DNA from 2 places in the Undibacterium sp. TC4M20W genome. Region 1 is predicted to be linked to the other one. Evidence: riboswitches for the same ligand, from Rfam matches in the RefSeq annotation. Region 1 holds a riboswitch; the other holds the start of a gene.

Region 1 (7,478 bases):
GCCTGATTCAATAAAGCGATCTCTGCCGTGGCTGGCGCAGGCACCAGGAACAAAGGGGGAGGCTCTTCCACTTCAGCTACTGGTGTCAGTGGATCGCTATTCAGCAGTTGCCTGAGCTCACAGGAATCACCAAGGCTCAAAGGAATGGGCCAGCTGGCTGTCGAAAGATGGTCTATCAGGGTTTCTATATTTTTGTCGCCATGATTCAATGCATGGCTGGCCAGCAAATCTGGCCATTCGCTGAGCAGGTGATATTCTTCATCCGTGAGGCGGCGATTCTGGTTATACAGGCTGATGAGGTTACGTTCTATCAGCGCGCATACCCAGTGCAGGCCGGGCATGTCAGCAGCACTGGCTGCCGCGCGTATGCGGCGCAATTGCTCGATATAACAAGCCAGCGCACGCGTGACTACCGCGACATCCGTTGAGTGAGTGGCATCGGTTTCCAGCGCGTTGAATACCTCATCAAGGGCACCGAGGACGACATGGCTGAAATCTGTAGCCTGGTTTTCTAGCTGTTCCATACTGCCTCAGACGGGTAAGTTGGAAAGAGACAAACCTGCGCAAAGCCTTGCGCAGGTTTGAGTGGTGATATCAGGCTGCCAGTTTGAAGACGCGTACGGTAGATAACAGCATTCTTGCGTATTCCACCAGATTGGTGGTTTGCGCAGATTGTTCATCGAGTTGCAAGCTGGTTTCCTGATTGGTTTTCTTGATCTGTATCGCTCTGTCCAGCAACTCCTGGCTGGCTTTGGCCTGACCATGGGATTTGATGGCAATCTGCTGTACTGATTCCACCAGCTCAGTGGTCGCATTTTGCGTCGCCTGCATTTGCAGACCGGCCTGTTCTGCCAGCCGGCTACCTTCTACCACCTGGGCAATTGCCGAGTTCATGGTGTTGACCGTATCTGAGGTTTCCAGCTGGATGTTATTGACCAGGCCAGAAATTTGCAGCGTCGCTTGCCTCGCATTTTCTGCCAGCCTTTGCACCTCATCCGCAACCACCGCAAAACCACGACCAGCTTCACCGGCGGATGCCGCATGCATACTCGCATTCAGCGCCAGGATGTGGGTACGTTCTGCAATCGCATTAATCAGACCGACCACGCCGGAAATTTCTTGTGAACGTTCACCCAAGCGTTTAATCCGTTTTTCTGTTTCACGTATGATGTCGCGGGTACTGTTAATACCACCGACCGTGCTGTTCACCGTATCCATCGCCAGTTGGGTTGAGCGTATCGCATTATCAGCAGCGCGGTTGCAGGTTTGTGCCAGGTCGGCAATATTGCGCATTTCTTCAGAAGCGGTCGATAATGAAACAGTAGTATGTTCTACTTCCAGCCTTTCTTCTGCTGCTGCGGCCATCACGTTATCGGACTGGGCTTTCACTTTCAGCGTGGCCTCGGTCACGTCGGCAGAAATATTACTTACATCACGCAGCACTTTGGCAGTTTCACTGGTCAGCATGTTCAAGGCATCAGATACTGCGCCTGTCACGTCGGCAGATACCGGTACTTTGACAGTCAAATCCCTGCTCGCCAGTTGCGCCACGGCCTGCAACAAGACCAGCACAGATTCATTGAGTTTTTCATTTTCATCTTCGATGGATTTGCGGCTGGCTTCACGTTCATCCACCATCTTGTCGAACTGGCGTGAGAGTTTGCCGATTTCGTCCGGTTGAGTGCTGCGCGCCCTGACACTGGCATCACCCTGCGTCAGTTTCTGCATAACGCCAATCAGATGCGATACCGGTTTGGTAATACTGCGCGTCATCCAGTAGGCAACACCTGCTGCCAGCAAGATGGACAAGGCTGCCACCAAAGCCAGGATGTTTTTCGCACTGACATAAGTACTATCGGCGGCGGCACCATCCTTATTCACCAATTTTGTTTGGTAGTCGATGAGATTATCCATCGAAGAAAACCATTTCTCCTGATCGGCTTGCAGGTTGCCAAGCAACCAGGCTGTGGCTTCCGTCTTTTTACCTTCAGTCGCCAGACGCAGGAATTCCCTTTGTGAAGCACCGTATTTATTACGTGCTTCGGTCGCTGTCTGGAAGATGCCTTTTTCTTCTTCACTGGTAATCAGTTTTTCAAAACCGGCGATGTTTTCATCCTGGTTTTGCCTGCGAGACAAAATCAGTTGCTGTTCTTTTTCCACTGCCGATTGATCGTTCAGGAGCAGCATATTACGCATGGAACGCGCATTGGCATTAACGTTACCAAGCATCTTGTAGGCCAGCACAACTTTAGGGTAGCTACCATCCACAATGCGGTGGGTACCGTCATTGATGCTCTTCAGGTTGGACATCGCCAGCCAGGCCGTTACCGCCAACAGCAGCAACACCGCTGTAAATCCCAGACTGAGCCGGATACCAATATTCGGAGTACGTAATTTCATTTTGCTCTCCACAAGAAAAACATCGAAGACTACTTGGTCAAATCAATAGCAGGGGATCAGCCGATTCCAGTTTTTAGTTCTATGCTCTTTAGTTCTGTGCTCTATACACTGCGGCTGAGTTTTTCAAAAAAACTTTCATGATTGAAGTCCAGCCAGACTTTGTCATCCTTGACAAAGGCAGCTGGCACATGGGCTTCCAGCGTGGCAGGCAATTGCGGCATCTGGGTAATGGTGCGCAATTCGGTCAGTGGCTGCGGATAACTGTCTATCAGCATGCCAACGGCATTTTCTGCTTTGTCCAAAATCAAAAATAATTTAGATGCAGTGACTTCAGACCTGCGGCCACTGAGTACCAGACCCAAATCAAAAATGGGCACCAGATTGCCACGCAGGTTGATCAGACCAAGCAAGAATGCTGCCGCACCAGGCAAGGGAGCAAGCGCCTGTGGCCGTATCACTTCACTCCCCACCTCGGCCCTGATCAGCAAGTTCAACGAACCCACACGATAGCCATAACGCTTTCTTTCGACCAAGGGTGCCACATCACTCCACAGCAAATCGCCAGGTGGAGTGAAGCGCTCAAGGGCAACACTGGGTGGCAGCCATTCTTTGGACTGTCCGGCATTGCTGGAAGTGACTAAGCTCATGACCGCCCCCGCAGATGGGTGATGCGTTACAAAATTTAAAATCAGGCAGCGATTTTGAGTTGATCAATGATCTGGTCCGCTGTATAGGGCTTGGCGACATAGCCTTTGGCACCTTGCAACTGCCCCCAGATCTTGTCGGCTTTTTGCGATTTGCTGCTGACAAAGATAATAGGGATGTCTTTGGTTGCCGGATCTTGCGTCAGGCTACGGCAGGCTTCATAGCCATCCATCTCTGGCATGACGATGTCGAGGAAAATAATCGAGGGTTTTTCGGCCTTGGCTTTTTCCAGCGTGTCCTTGCCGCTGGATGCGGTGACCACCACATAACCGGCATCAGTCAATATGCTTTTGATGTTGGCCAGTTCAGTAGTGGAATCGTCAACAACGAGTGCTTTTTTCATACCCATGATGTACTCCCGAGATGTGTAAGTGAAACGCTCTGATCCCCAGAGCCAAGGTAAAAATATTGGGCTGATCTGGTTTCAGGTACCCATCGCCAGGCCGTGATTCTTTTCCATGTCAGGCGCTGTCTCAGTTGCACTCAGGCTCTTTTCGACGACGGCACGGAACTTCAGGTGTTCTACAGGCTTGGTCAGATAACTGCTGCATCCAGACAGCGAGCCACGGATACGGTCAAACGGAGAGGATTTGCTGGTCAGCATGACCACGGGTGTGCGTTTGGTTTGTGGATGGCGGCGTATGATCTTGCAGATTTCATAGCCATCAGCACCAGGCATGACGATGTCGAGGAAGATAATGTCGTAGTTTTTCTTTTCCAGCATCTGCAAGGCTTGCTCGCCAGTCTCAGCGCAGTCAGAAGCGATCTTCATCGAGCGCAATTCCAGGTCTATCTTGATTCTTGCAGTAGGGCTGTCATCCACGATCAGGGCACGGTGACCACCCTGCAAAACCGAGTTTGAAGGATTTTTTTGCAGCAGGGGCTGCACAATAGCTGCTTTGTCCATTTCTGCCTTCTGAGCAACTGCTGCACTGAGTGGAAATGCTGTTTGTAAAACTTTTTCCAGTTCATCTGCTACCTGATCCAGCAACGCCAGCATCTTGGTTGGTACCAGAGGATGCAGTAAATGATATTTGCCTGGATGTGCCTTGCCTGCATTGGAAATGAATACCGTTGCAGGTTCGGGAATATTGTGTGTTGCTATAAGCTCCTGTAAAGCTGCCCTGGCCTGGCTATTATCCGGATCGAGTATGACGATATCAGGGTCAGCAGCCTGACTGGCATCGCACAAGGCATAGGAATGCCTGCGTCCGCTCGCCATGGTCAAGCTAAGCACGCTGCGCACCAGACGCAATTCATACTCAGACAAACCGAATACACTAATCAGAATTTTTTTAGAAGCGCCGGGAAGCGCCGTAGAAATGCTATTCATGAGCACATGCCTCTTAACGAAAAACCGCCAATGCGGAATACGGTACCTGGCTACCCTGCCGTGTTTAGCGAGGGCCCTGTAGTTTTGCGTCCCACGCTTTCGGGTGGTTTGCCTTTAAACACCAACACCAACAACAACGCTGATATTCTCTCTATCGATTATCTCTTGAGCATAGAGAGGAACATCAACCACAGTGCTTCATGCGAAGCACCGTTACCCCAATGTAGTTCAAGAATTTGAAGGCTACAAGGAAAAAGTTAACATTTTTTTGCTTTTTCTTTTTTCATGCAAAAAATATAAAATCTAGCCTTGCTGGCAAATTTTTGCATATTTTGTGAGCACTTCAACAATACCCTGTTCCAGGCATTCAACGATGACAGCATGGCCTATGGAGACTTCCAGTATGCCGGGTATGGTCAGGAATTTGGCCAGGTTATCCAGGTTCAGGTCATGCCCTGCATTCACTCCCAGACCAGCATCCTGGGCACGTTTGGCAGCAGCCGCAAAACCCTGGAAAATCTCTTCCCCCTTTGCCGTGCCAAAATGTTCGGCATACGGTTCGGTATATAACTCAACCCGGTCTGCCCCCAGTTCTTTGGCCAGGTGCATGTCCTGGTTGTCGTAATCAATAAACAGGCTGCTACGTATGCCCAGCGCCTTCAATTCAGCCAGTACGGGGCGTAGAAAATCGGCATCCTTGCGCAAGTCCCAGCCATGGTCAGAGGTCAGTTGATCTGGCGCATCCGGCACCAAAGTGCATTGCGCAGGCTTGTTGCGCTTCACGACTTCGAGAAAGTCTGGCGCGGGATAACCCTCGACATTCAACTCCACGCAACGTGCCTGGCACAGCACACCCAAAGTTTCGACATCAGAATAACGCGCATGCCTTTGATCCTGACGTGGATGCAGTGTAATGCCACGCGCACCGAGGTCCAGGCAACGTGCAGCAAAAGCCTGCACATCAGGGTAATTACGGCCACGCGAATTACGCAGCAAGGCGATTTTGTTGATGTTGATGGAGAGTGCGGTCATGGTGATTCCAAAGGTCTGGGCAAGGTAATGAAAAATCGCTGGAACAATTTTCTGTTCAGGTAATCATGATGGACTTGCTTGCAAGTTTGTACAAGTAACACAGCGAGGTGATTTGTTGGTGTATCTGTTTTTTGCTGAACATGCAGTAAAAACGCCAGCACAACAGTGCTGGCTTTACGGTACAAACTTCAGGAAAGCTTACTGCTGGAAAGCCAGCAACTGCGCCCCTTCAGTCACCTGATCACCAATCGCATACAAGACTTCATCAATGACGCCATCATGCGGGGCAGAGATCGTATGCTCCATCTTCATGGCTTCCATGATCAGCAGGGCATCGCCCTTCTTCACTTCCTGTGCCTTGTTGACGAGCACAGCAACGATCTTGCCGGGCATGGGTGCAGTCAGGCGGCCAGTTTCAGCCTCGGCTTCACCCGCATGTGCCAGTGCATCAATGTAATGCAGGGCTGTATGCTTGCCCTGACTGAAGACGTGGAAATGCTCACCATCGCGCACTACCGTGGCAGCCACGGTCTGGTCTGCAATCTTGATGACGATATCATTTTCATCGGCGAGTGCCAGCCTGACTTGCACTTTCGATTCACCTGCCTGCACTTGCCAGCCGTCAGACAGATAAGTCACTTGCACATCATGCGTTTGTTCTTCTTCCGTGAATTGCAGGCTACGTTGCATAAGGCTGTTCATGCGCCAGCCGTGGCTGGATTGCCATGGGTCGCTGCTGCTACCCTTTGTAGATTTTTCTGAATTCAACAGGGATACAACCGCCAGCGCCAGCGTAGTCAGATTCGCGGCTACCGGTGCTGGGAACAGTTCTGCCTGATTGCGTTCTATCAGGCCAGTATCCAGATCAGCGCCAGAAAAAGCTGTGCTGGTGACCAGGCGTGACAGGAAGGCGATATTGCTGTTCAGGCCGACGATCTGGTATTGCGCCAGGGCTTGCGCCATGCGGGCCAGCGCTTCTTTCCTGTCCTTGCCCCAGACTATCATCTTGGCAATCATGGGGTCATAGAAAGGCGAAATCGTATCGCCTTCACGCACGCCACTATCGATACGGAAAGCCGCCGGATCAGTCGCGCCACCTAGTTCAAAATTCACCGCAACAGGGGTGCGTGCATGACGCAAAGTACCTATCGATGGCAAGAAACCTTTTTCCGGATTTTCTGCATATACGCGTGCTTCAATCGCATGGCCATGGATCTGTAATTCATTTTGTTGCAACGGCAATTTTTCGCCGGCAGCAACACGCAATTGCCATTCCACCAAATCAGTACCGGTGATCATTTCTGTCACCGGATGTTCAACCTGCAAACGGGTATTCATTTCCATGAAATAGAAAGAACCATCCTGGTTGGCGATGAATTCCACCGTACCGGCACCGACATAACCAACTGCTTTTGCAGCAGCGACGGCAGCATCGCCCATCGCCGCACGGCGCTCTGCCGTCATGCCTGGTGCAGGTGCTTCTTCCAGTACTTTTTGATGGCGGCGCTGTACCGAGCAATCGCGTTCAAACAGGTAGACGCAATTGCCGTGGGTATCAGCAAACACCTGGATTTCTATGTGACGTGGTCTTTGCAGATATTTTTCTGCCAGCACCTTGTCGTCACCAAAAGAGTTGATGGCTTCGCGTTTGCAGGATGCCAGCGCGTCTTTGAAGTCAGCCGATTTTTCGATGACGCGCATGCCCTTGCCACCACCACCGGCACTGGCTTTGAGCAAGACGGGGTAACCGATACGGTCAGCCTCGGTATGTAAAAAATCCGCATCCTGATTATCGCCATGGTAGCCCGGCACCAGCGGCACATTGGCTTTTTCCATCAGGGATTTCGCCGCAGACTTGCTGCCCATGGCTTCTATCGCCGATGCTGGCGGGCCGATGAACGCGATGCCATTTTTGGCACAGGCTTCAGCGAATTCACTGTTTTCTGACAGGAAGCCATAACCCGGATGTATCGCCTGCGCGCCCGTCGCCAATGCGACTTCTATGATC
Region 2 (7,478 bases), on a different contig from region 1:
TCAAATACCAGTACTTCTGCCTGTTTGCCCTGCTCCAGCACGAGTTTTTCTTCGGCTGACATCATCACGGCATCGCCCTCTTTAAGGGACATGCCATTTACCTGCAATTCGCCACGTGCTATGTGGACATAGGTCAGGCGATCCTTTGCCAGTGCTACTTCCTGCTTTTGTTCTGCATCGAACAAGCCAATTTGCAGACGTGCGTTCTGGCGAATTTTGATGGAACCATCGGCACCATCACCAGAAACTACCAGACGCAAGCGGCCCTGTTTTTCTTCACGGCTGAATTCTTTTTCGCCGTAAAGAGGTTCGCCACCCAACTGGTCTGGCTGTATCCAGATTTGCAGCAAACGTGTGTGCTCGTTATTGGCCGGGTTGAATTCCGAATGGCGCACACCAGTACCTGCACTCATATACTGCACATTGCCTGGACGTATCGTACTGCCATTGCCCATGCTGTCTTTGTGCGCAATCGCACCTTCGAGGACATAAGTAATAATTTCCATGTTCTGGTGAGGATGCGTACCAAAACCCATGGCAGGAGCGATCCAGTCGTCATTAATCACACGCAATGGTCCAAAACCCATGTGCTCTGGATCATAATATTCTGCAAATGAAAAACTGTGATGTGATTTCAGCCAGCCGTGCTCGGCGTGGCCGCGATCTTGTGATGGTCTGAGCGTAATCATATAAGTCCCTTTCAAATTTCCTGAAGAATGTGTTCAGGCGATGTACACACTATATACATGCAAATTCTTTGACATAAGGGTAGAATTTCATACAACTCATTCAAATTATTTGAACAAGCATGAACCTGACCCTTGAAGCCCTGCAAATCCTCGACGCCATAGACCGCAAGGGCAGCTTTGCGGCAGCTGCGGCGGCCCTGGATAAAGTGCCCTCAGCCATCACCTACAGCATACGCAAGCTGGAAGAAGACCTGGATGTACTGCTCTATGACAGGCGTGGCCACAGGGCCAAGCTGACCATCGCGGGAGAGGAATTATTGCTGCAAGGCAGGCATTTGCTGAATGCCGCTCAGGAGCTGGAAAATCGCGTGAAACGTGCCGCCAGCGGCTGGGAGGCTGAGCTACGCATTGTCATTGATGGCATCATACAATTCGACGATATCATTCCCTTGATCAAGGAATTTGAACAACAGGCTTGTGGCACGCGCATTCGTATCAGCCAGGAGATATTGTCCGGCGTCTGGGAAACCATGGTGTCTGGCCGTGCTGACCTGGCCATAGGTGCCGCCTATTACGGGCCGGACGCCATACGCATGCAGGGTGAATTCCAGACCCGCTTGCTGGGCAGTGTGGAATGGGTGTTTGCAGTAGCACCGCAACACCCGCTGGCACAGGCTGCAGAACCGCTGACACCGGCGATTTTGCAGGCGCACAGGGCGATCGCCATCGGTGATACTGGCCTGACCCTGCCATCGATGACGGCTGGCTTGTTGAGCGGCCAGGACACCATGACCGTGCCCACCATGCATGCCAAGCTGGCAGCACAACTGGCAGGCCTGGGTTGCGGCCATTTGCCGCGCCGCCTTGCATTGCCCCATTTGCGCAGTGGTGCGCTGATAGAAAAGAAAACCAGCGCCCACCGCCCGCCAGAAGATAACCGCCTGGTCTGGCGCAATGCCAACAAGGGCAAGGCCTTGCTGTGGTTTTTACAGAAGTTGCAAGACCCTGTCGTGCAACGCATGTTGATAGGTAATTGAAGAACATCCATGCCAACAAAACAGATGATGCAAAAATACATAGGACGTTTCGCCCCTTCACCGACTGGCCCCTTGCATATGGGTTCGCTGGTCGCTGCCATGGCCAGCTATCTTGATGCAAAAGCCCATGATGGGCTATGGCTGCTGCGTATGGAAGACCTGGACTTTGACCGGAATGTCAAAGGCGCAGACCAGTACATTATTAACTCGCTGCAACGCTGCGGTATGCTCTGGGATGGCGACATCACCTGGCAAAGCCAGCGCCAGCATCTGTATGAAGCTGCCTTGCAAAAACTGGGCAATAATCTTTACCCCTGCGCATGCTCACGCAAGGAAATCGCTGATTCGCGCCTGCGCCTGGGTGACACAGCCAGTCAGATTTACCCGGGCACTTGCCGTCATGGTCTGGCAGATGGCAAGACAGCGCGTGCCTGGCGCTTGCGCGTACCAGATCAAATCTATCGCTTTGAAGACCGCATGGCTGGCATGCAGCAGCAAAACCTGGCGACCGAGGTGGGGGATTTTGTATTGAAACGTGCCGATGGTTTCTGGGCTTATCAACTAGCGGTGGTAGTCGATGATGCCGCGCAAGGCATCACGCATGCGGTGCGTGGCGCAGATTTGATAGATTCCACTGCACGGCAAATCTATCTGCAAGAATTACTGGACTTGCCCACACCGTATTATTTGCATGTGCCTGTCGTCACTAATGCAGATGGCGAAAAATTGTCCAAGCAAACCGGTGCGCTGGCTTTTGACCGTGGTGACAATGATGTGCTGCATGAAGCGCTGATACCGGCAGCACAATTTCTTGGACTGAACATGCCCTCATCAATCACTGACATTCCCACTTTCTGGTCAATGGCAATTCACATCTGGAAAGAAAAATTGCTCAGTATGGATAGAAGATAGACACAAGGGCTGCACTGCAGCCCTTGTTAATACCTATGACCTTTGATGTAAGCCAAAAATCGCCGGCCTTATTCACCGTTGAAATCTGGCAAGCAATTAATAGCCAAATTAATGTTCAGGATGTTCCCTGCCGCGCTCGTGTCCATGGCGCTCATGTTCATCGTAGCGCCTGTCGCGTCTGTCATCGCGCCAATACTCATCACGGCGATAGGCATCATGCCTGTAATTATGGTCACGATAATAACCATCACGGTAACGTGGCACTACCTGTGTGTTGTACCAGTTTTCCTGTACAAAATAGACCGGACGGCCGCAGGCATTATAGCTGTAGCAATAACGTCCCCAGTTGTTCCTGTGCACAGTTGGCACCACCAGATACACCGGAGGTTCAACAACGCGTACTCTTTCAATGATACGAGGTTCACGGTATATCACCTGTGGCTGGGGAAAGTTACCTACATCTACCTGACCATAAAATCCTGGCTGCCCAAATTGCACGGAAACACCGACATTCTGTGCCTGGGACTGCGCTGTCATGAACAAGGCTGCACAAGCAGCACCTGCCATCAATACTTTTTTGCATGTCATGGTTTTCATTGCGTACTCCTTTTTAATCACAGAAATACATCCTGCGCATATGCCTATAACGTCTGGCCTGCGCATCTGTTGACTTCTGTAGAAAATATTTTGCTTGAGCATGGGCAACAGGTCTGTGCGTTATCCAACACACAGACCTGTCATGACAAATGAAAACTTCTCAAAAAATATCGTAGTGCAACTTATTTTATAGGAAAATCGGCACCCCATTGCTGCGCTTTTTGATCAAGAATGGCGCGACGCTCTGCCGATATTTTCGTCGTTAGTTGGGCGAGTGTTGTACGGTGCGATGCACAGGCATACTTGGCATCGCGCTTGCCAAATTGACGCTTGAGCACGCATTCGAGCTGATTGGCACCAGCCACATCTTCATAAGCTGTTTCCAGTGATTCTGGTAAGACGTCCAGATATCGCAAGACCAGCTGCGCCGACATGCCGCGATAAGCCGGATCGCTCGCGCCAGCCTGATGTGTGTATTTGACGGCGTCTTTCAATGCGGCAAAGGCATCTGCATTTTTCTTGATGTTCGGGATACTGGGATTGGATGTTGTTTCACTCGTGCCATCTGCACTGCTCATGGTCATTGACCATCCTGATTTTTCAGTGATTTTTTCTTCCAGGCATGCGAGGCGGTTATTTGCCTCTGCCGCAACATAGGTTTGCGCCTCTACATTGCCCTCTGCAGCGAGTTTGCGGTTCTTAGCCAACCACTCCTTGAAATCTGCACGCAAAGGTTTTGCGGTAATCAAGTCGCAATCGTCCAGGCTGATTTTTGCAGCCTGCGAGTTTGCGCAAGTGAGTGCCAGACCAAGCAGAAAAATAGTGCGGGAAATTGTTGAAGAATGTTTCATGTGCATTTTGTTATGTTCAATTCAAATAAAAAAGGATACGAATCCTGGCCCGCGATGCTGCCATGACGGATTTAATAGTGGAAATGATTTTACAAATTAACACTTTTGTTGTATTCAAAAGCCAGCAAAACAACTATTTTCATTTTCCATTATCAAAGCGAAATCGAAGTTTGTTTTAGCTGCATGATTTCAACAATCCTTGACATTTTTCCGCTTTCATTTGGGCGGAAATATTCATATCCTGAATTCGTCATTTAGACGTTTGAAATAGATGTTTCAAATAAATGTTTCAAATAGATGATTCAAATTAGTTTCCAAAAAACTTGAGGGCAAACCCGTTGAAAGATGGGGACGCAAAGCCACCGGCCTACAGCGCATATGCGCCATGGCAGCGGGGTTACCGGTGATGTTGTCGTTGCAGTTGTTAACTGCCGCGCATGACTACCGAATCACCGCCCTCTGCTGATATCGGAGTGCACACGTGATTAATTCAAAAAGAACAGTTTCCAACTCATTTAGCTCATTCAGTTCAATCAGTTCACTTAGCTGCCTGAGTATTTTAATAAGCGCAAGCATACTTACAGCTTGCGGCGGTGACAGCCCCCAGGTCAGCAATGCTGTTGTCGCATTGCCACCCGCAGAAGTTGCTACAGGCACGACTACACTGGAAATCTCAGTACCAGTTCTGCCACCTGATGTGGCGGCGCTGAATACCCAACCAACATTTCATCTGGCCCCGGTATTGCTGGATGCACCTGCCGATATTGATGCGATTGATGGCAGCAGATCAGCCCGCATGCCTGCAGCGATGCAAGCCATACCACGCGAATGGCAAGGTGTACGTGGCCGTGGTTTAACAGTGTCGGCGATACGCGCTCTGCCCCGTCCACAATTCACACCGGCTCCTATCGCGACGGGCCAGGGTGATGTGTTGCCATCTGCTGGTACAGGGGTAGTATCTACTTTTACACCAGCACAAATACGCACCGCCTATGGCATGCCAACACTGCCAGCCAGCCTGAGCAGCCTCACTGCAGCGCAGGCTGCACAACTCGGCGCAGGCCAGACTATCTACATCGTCAATGCAAAACATGATCCCAATATCATGGCTGAACTGAATGCCTTCAATCAGAAATTTGGGCTGCCTGCATGTACCGTAAAAAGCATTGCCGCCAACGCAAGCTTGCCTTTGGCTGCGGCATCAAGCGCGGCAGGATGTGAATTCTCTGTCGTGTTCAGCACCAGTGCAGGTGGCATGAGCAGCACCACACCAGCTTATGATTCTGGCTGGGCAACCGAGATCGCACTTGATGTGCAATGGGCACATGCGACTGCACCACTGGCACGCATCATCCTTATTGAAGCGTCCGATTCTTCGATGAGTAATATGGTCGGTGGTATACGGCTGGCCAATGCCATGGGGCCGGGCGTGGTGTCCATGAGTTTTGGCTCATCCGAAGGCAGCTGGACTGCAGGTGTAGAAAGCACATTCACGACAGCAAAAATGACTTATCTTGCCGCATCCGGTGACAATGGCCCCGCTGTTGAATGGCCAGCAGTGTCACCGAATGTAGTAGCAGTGGGCGGCACCAGCCTGACTTATTCTGGTAGTAGCAGGACAGAAGTAGCCTGGGCAAATACCGGTGGTGGTGTCAGTGCTTATACGGCCACACCTGCCTATCAAAATACGACAGTACCAGGCATGGGCGCACCTGCCCGCAGGACAGTGGCTGATGTGTCCATGAATTCTGATCCAAACACTGGCCAGTATGTCGCCGTCATGACACCAGGCAGCAGCACAGTCAACTGGGTCAGTGCTGGTGGTACCAGCCTGGCGACACCGCAGTGGGCAGGCATCATCGCGGTCGCCAATGCGACTCTGGTGCAGGCTGGCAAAACAGTACTGGGTGCACCCCACGCCGTGCTGTATAACAAAATCTCCAGCGTACCAGGCAGTTATGCCAGTGTATTTGCTGACGTTGCCAAGGGCAGCAATGGCAGTTGTGCCGCTTGCACAGCCAAGACCGGGCATGATCAGTTGACTGGTTTGGGTACACCGAATGTCAGCAACTTGCTGAGCACACTCAGCGGCACTGTCATCACACCAGCACCAACGGTGGCATCTGCCAGTATCAGTGGCCAGACCGGCACGGCATTGAGCTTTACAGTGTCAGCAAGTTCCAGCAATCCCCTGACTTACAGTCTGAGTGGTAATCCATCGGGCATGACGATCAGCAGCGCTGGCAACGTCACCTGGGCCACACCTGTTGTGGGCACTTATACCGTGACCGTGAATGCGCTGGATGCAGCAACGGGCCAGAGTGGCAAGGGTACATATACTGTGACGATTACAGCGCCTGTGCCGCCTGCGGTGACTGCCAGCACCATCAATGGCGTGGCAGGCAGTGCCTTGTCGTTCAATGTAAACGCGACTTCAGCCAATGCACTGACTTACAGCCTGAGTGGCGCACCGTCCGGCATGAGTATCAGCCAGACAGGTGTCGTCAGCTGGACCAGCCCGCTGGTAGGCAAATATGTGGTCACTGTCATCGTCAAAGACAGCAAGACAGGATTAAGCAATCAGGCGGTATTCAACATCAGCATCGTCGCATCTGGCCTGAGCATCAATGCACCAGCCATGACGGGTGTGGCTGGCAAGGCTTTGACGGGCACCATCAGCATCTCGGCGCCTGGCGCAACGTCGCTATCTATCTCTATCAGTGGCGCGCCACTGGGTTTGAACTTTGCGATGAGCGGCATGAATATCACAACCAGTTGGAGCAGCCCCGTGACCGGCAACTACACCTTGAAAATCACCGCAACTGATAACACTGGCAGGAGTGCAACTGTGAATATGCCTGTGACCATTACGGCGAAATAAGAAAGTAAATGTAAGGTAAGATTGGGGAAATCAAGTTTACTGATTTCCCCATTTTTTTATGAAACTTAATGCCCGCTATGACCTTGCGGCTTGCGCACCTGTACTTCAAGCTCCGGCATGGCACGTGAGCCATGCTTCATGCCAGCATGCGTATCAACAGGCTGAGCCGGCTGGCGCGGTGCATCTGCCACCGGTCCGGCATATTCAAAAGCGACAGTTCCCTTGGGATGCCGGAACCAGCCAGGGTCTTTATAATCCCCCGGCTTCTGGTCTTTGCGCACCTTGACTACGCTGAACATGCCGCCCATTTCCAGCCCGCCAAACGGCCCCTCGCCTGTCATCATGGGCAGAGTATTGTCAGGCAAGGGCATTTCCATAGTGCCCATGTCGGCCATGCCCTTGTCCCCCATGGTCATGTAAGCGGGAATGAGTTTGTTGATTTTGTCTGCCACGTCCTTGTGATCAACACCTATCATCGACGGCACATTATGGCCCATGGCATTCATGGTGT

What was found. Region 1 has a riboswitch for cyclic di-GMP ahead of ACO0LL_RS16860 (response regulator). Riboswitches for the same ligand answer to the same signal wherever they lie in the genome.
Region 2: another riboswitch for cyclic di-GMP. It lies ahead of ACO0LL_RS22500 (putative Ig domain-containing protein); the one in region 1 lies ahead of ACO0LL_RS16860 (response regulator).

Annotation. Positions count from the first base shown of each region.
Region 1 is NZ_JBMPPI010000013.1:118,071-125,548, forward strand. It holds gene ACO0LL_RS16840 (hybrid sensor histidine kinase/response regulator) at 1-524, opposite strand, end outside; gene ACO0LL_RS16845 (methyl-accepting chemotaxis protein) at 595-2,400, opposite strand; gene ACO0LL_RS16850 (chemotaxis protein CheW) at 2,502-3,047, opposite strand; gene ACO0LL_RS16855 (response regulator) at 3,089-3,454, opposite strand; gene ACO0LL_RS16860 (response regulator) at 3,530-4,438, opposite strand; cyclic di-GMP riboswitch class I at 4,477-4,561, opposite strand; gene ACO0LL_RS16865 (pyridoxine 5'-phosphate synthase) at 4,742-5,470, opposite strand; gene ACO0LL_RS16870 (acetyl/propionyl/methylcrotonyl-CoA carboxylase subunit alpha) at 5,669-7,478, opposite strand, start outside.
Region 2 is NZ_JBMPPI010000023.1:57,083-64,560, forward strand. It holds gene ACO0LL_RS22475 (pirin family protein) at 1-689, opposite strand, end outside; gene ACO0LL_RS22480 (LysR family transcriptional regulator) at 809-1,726, shown strand; gene gluQRS (tRNA glutamyl-Q(34) synthetase GluQRS) at 1,736-2,638, shown strand; gene ACO0LL_RS22490 (hypothetical protein) at 2,747-3,235, opposite strand; gene ACO0LL_RS22495 (hypothetical protein) at 3,418-4,086, opposite strand; cyclic di-GMP riboswitch class I at 4,405-4,491, shown strand; gene ACO0LL_RS22500 (putative Ig domain-containing protein) at 4,715-6,967, shown strand; gene ACO0LL_RS22505 (multicopper oxidase family protein) at 7,033-7,478, opposite strand, start outside.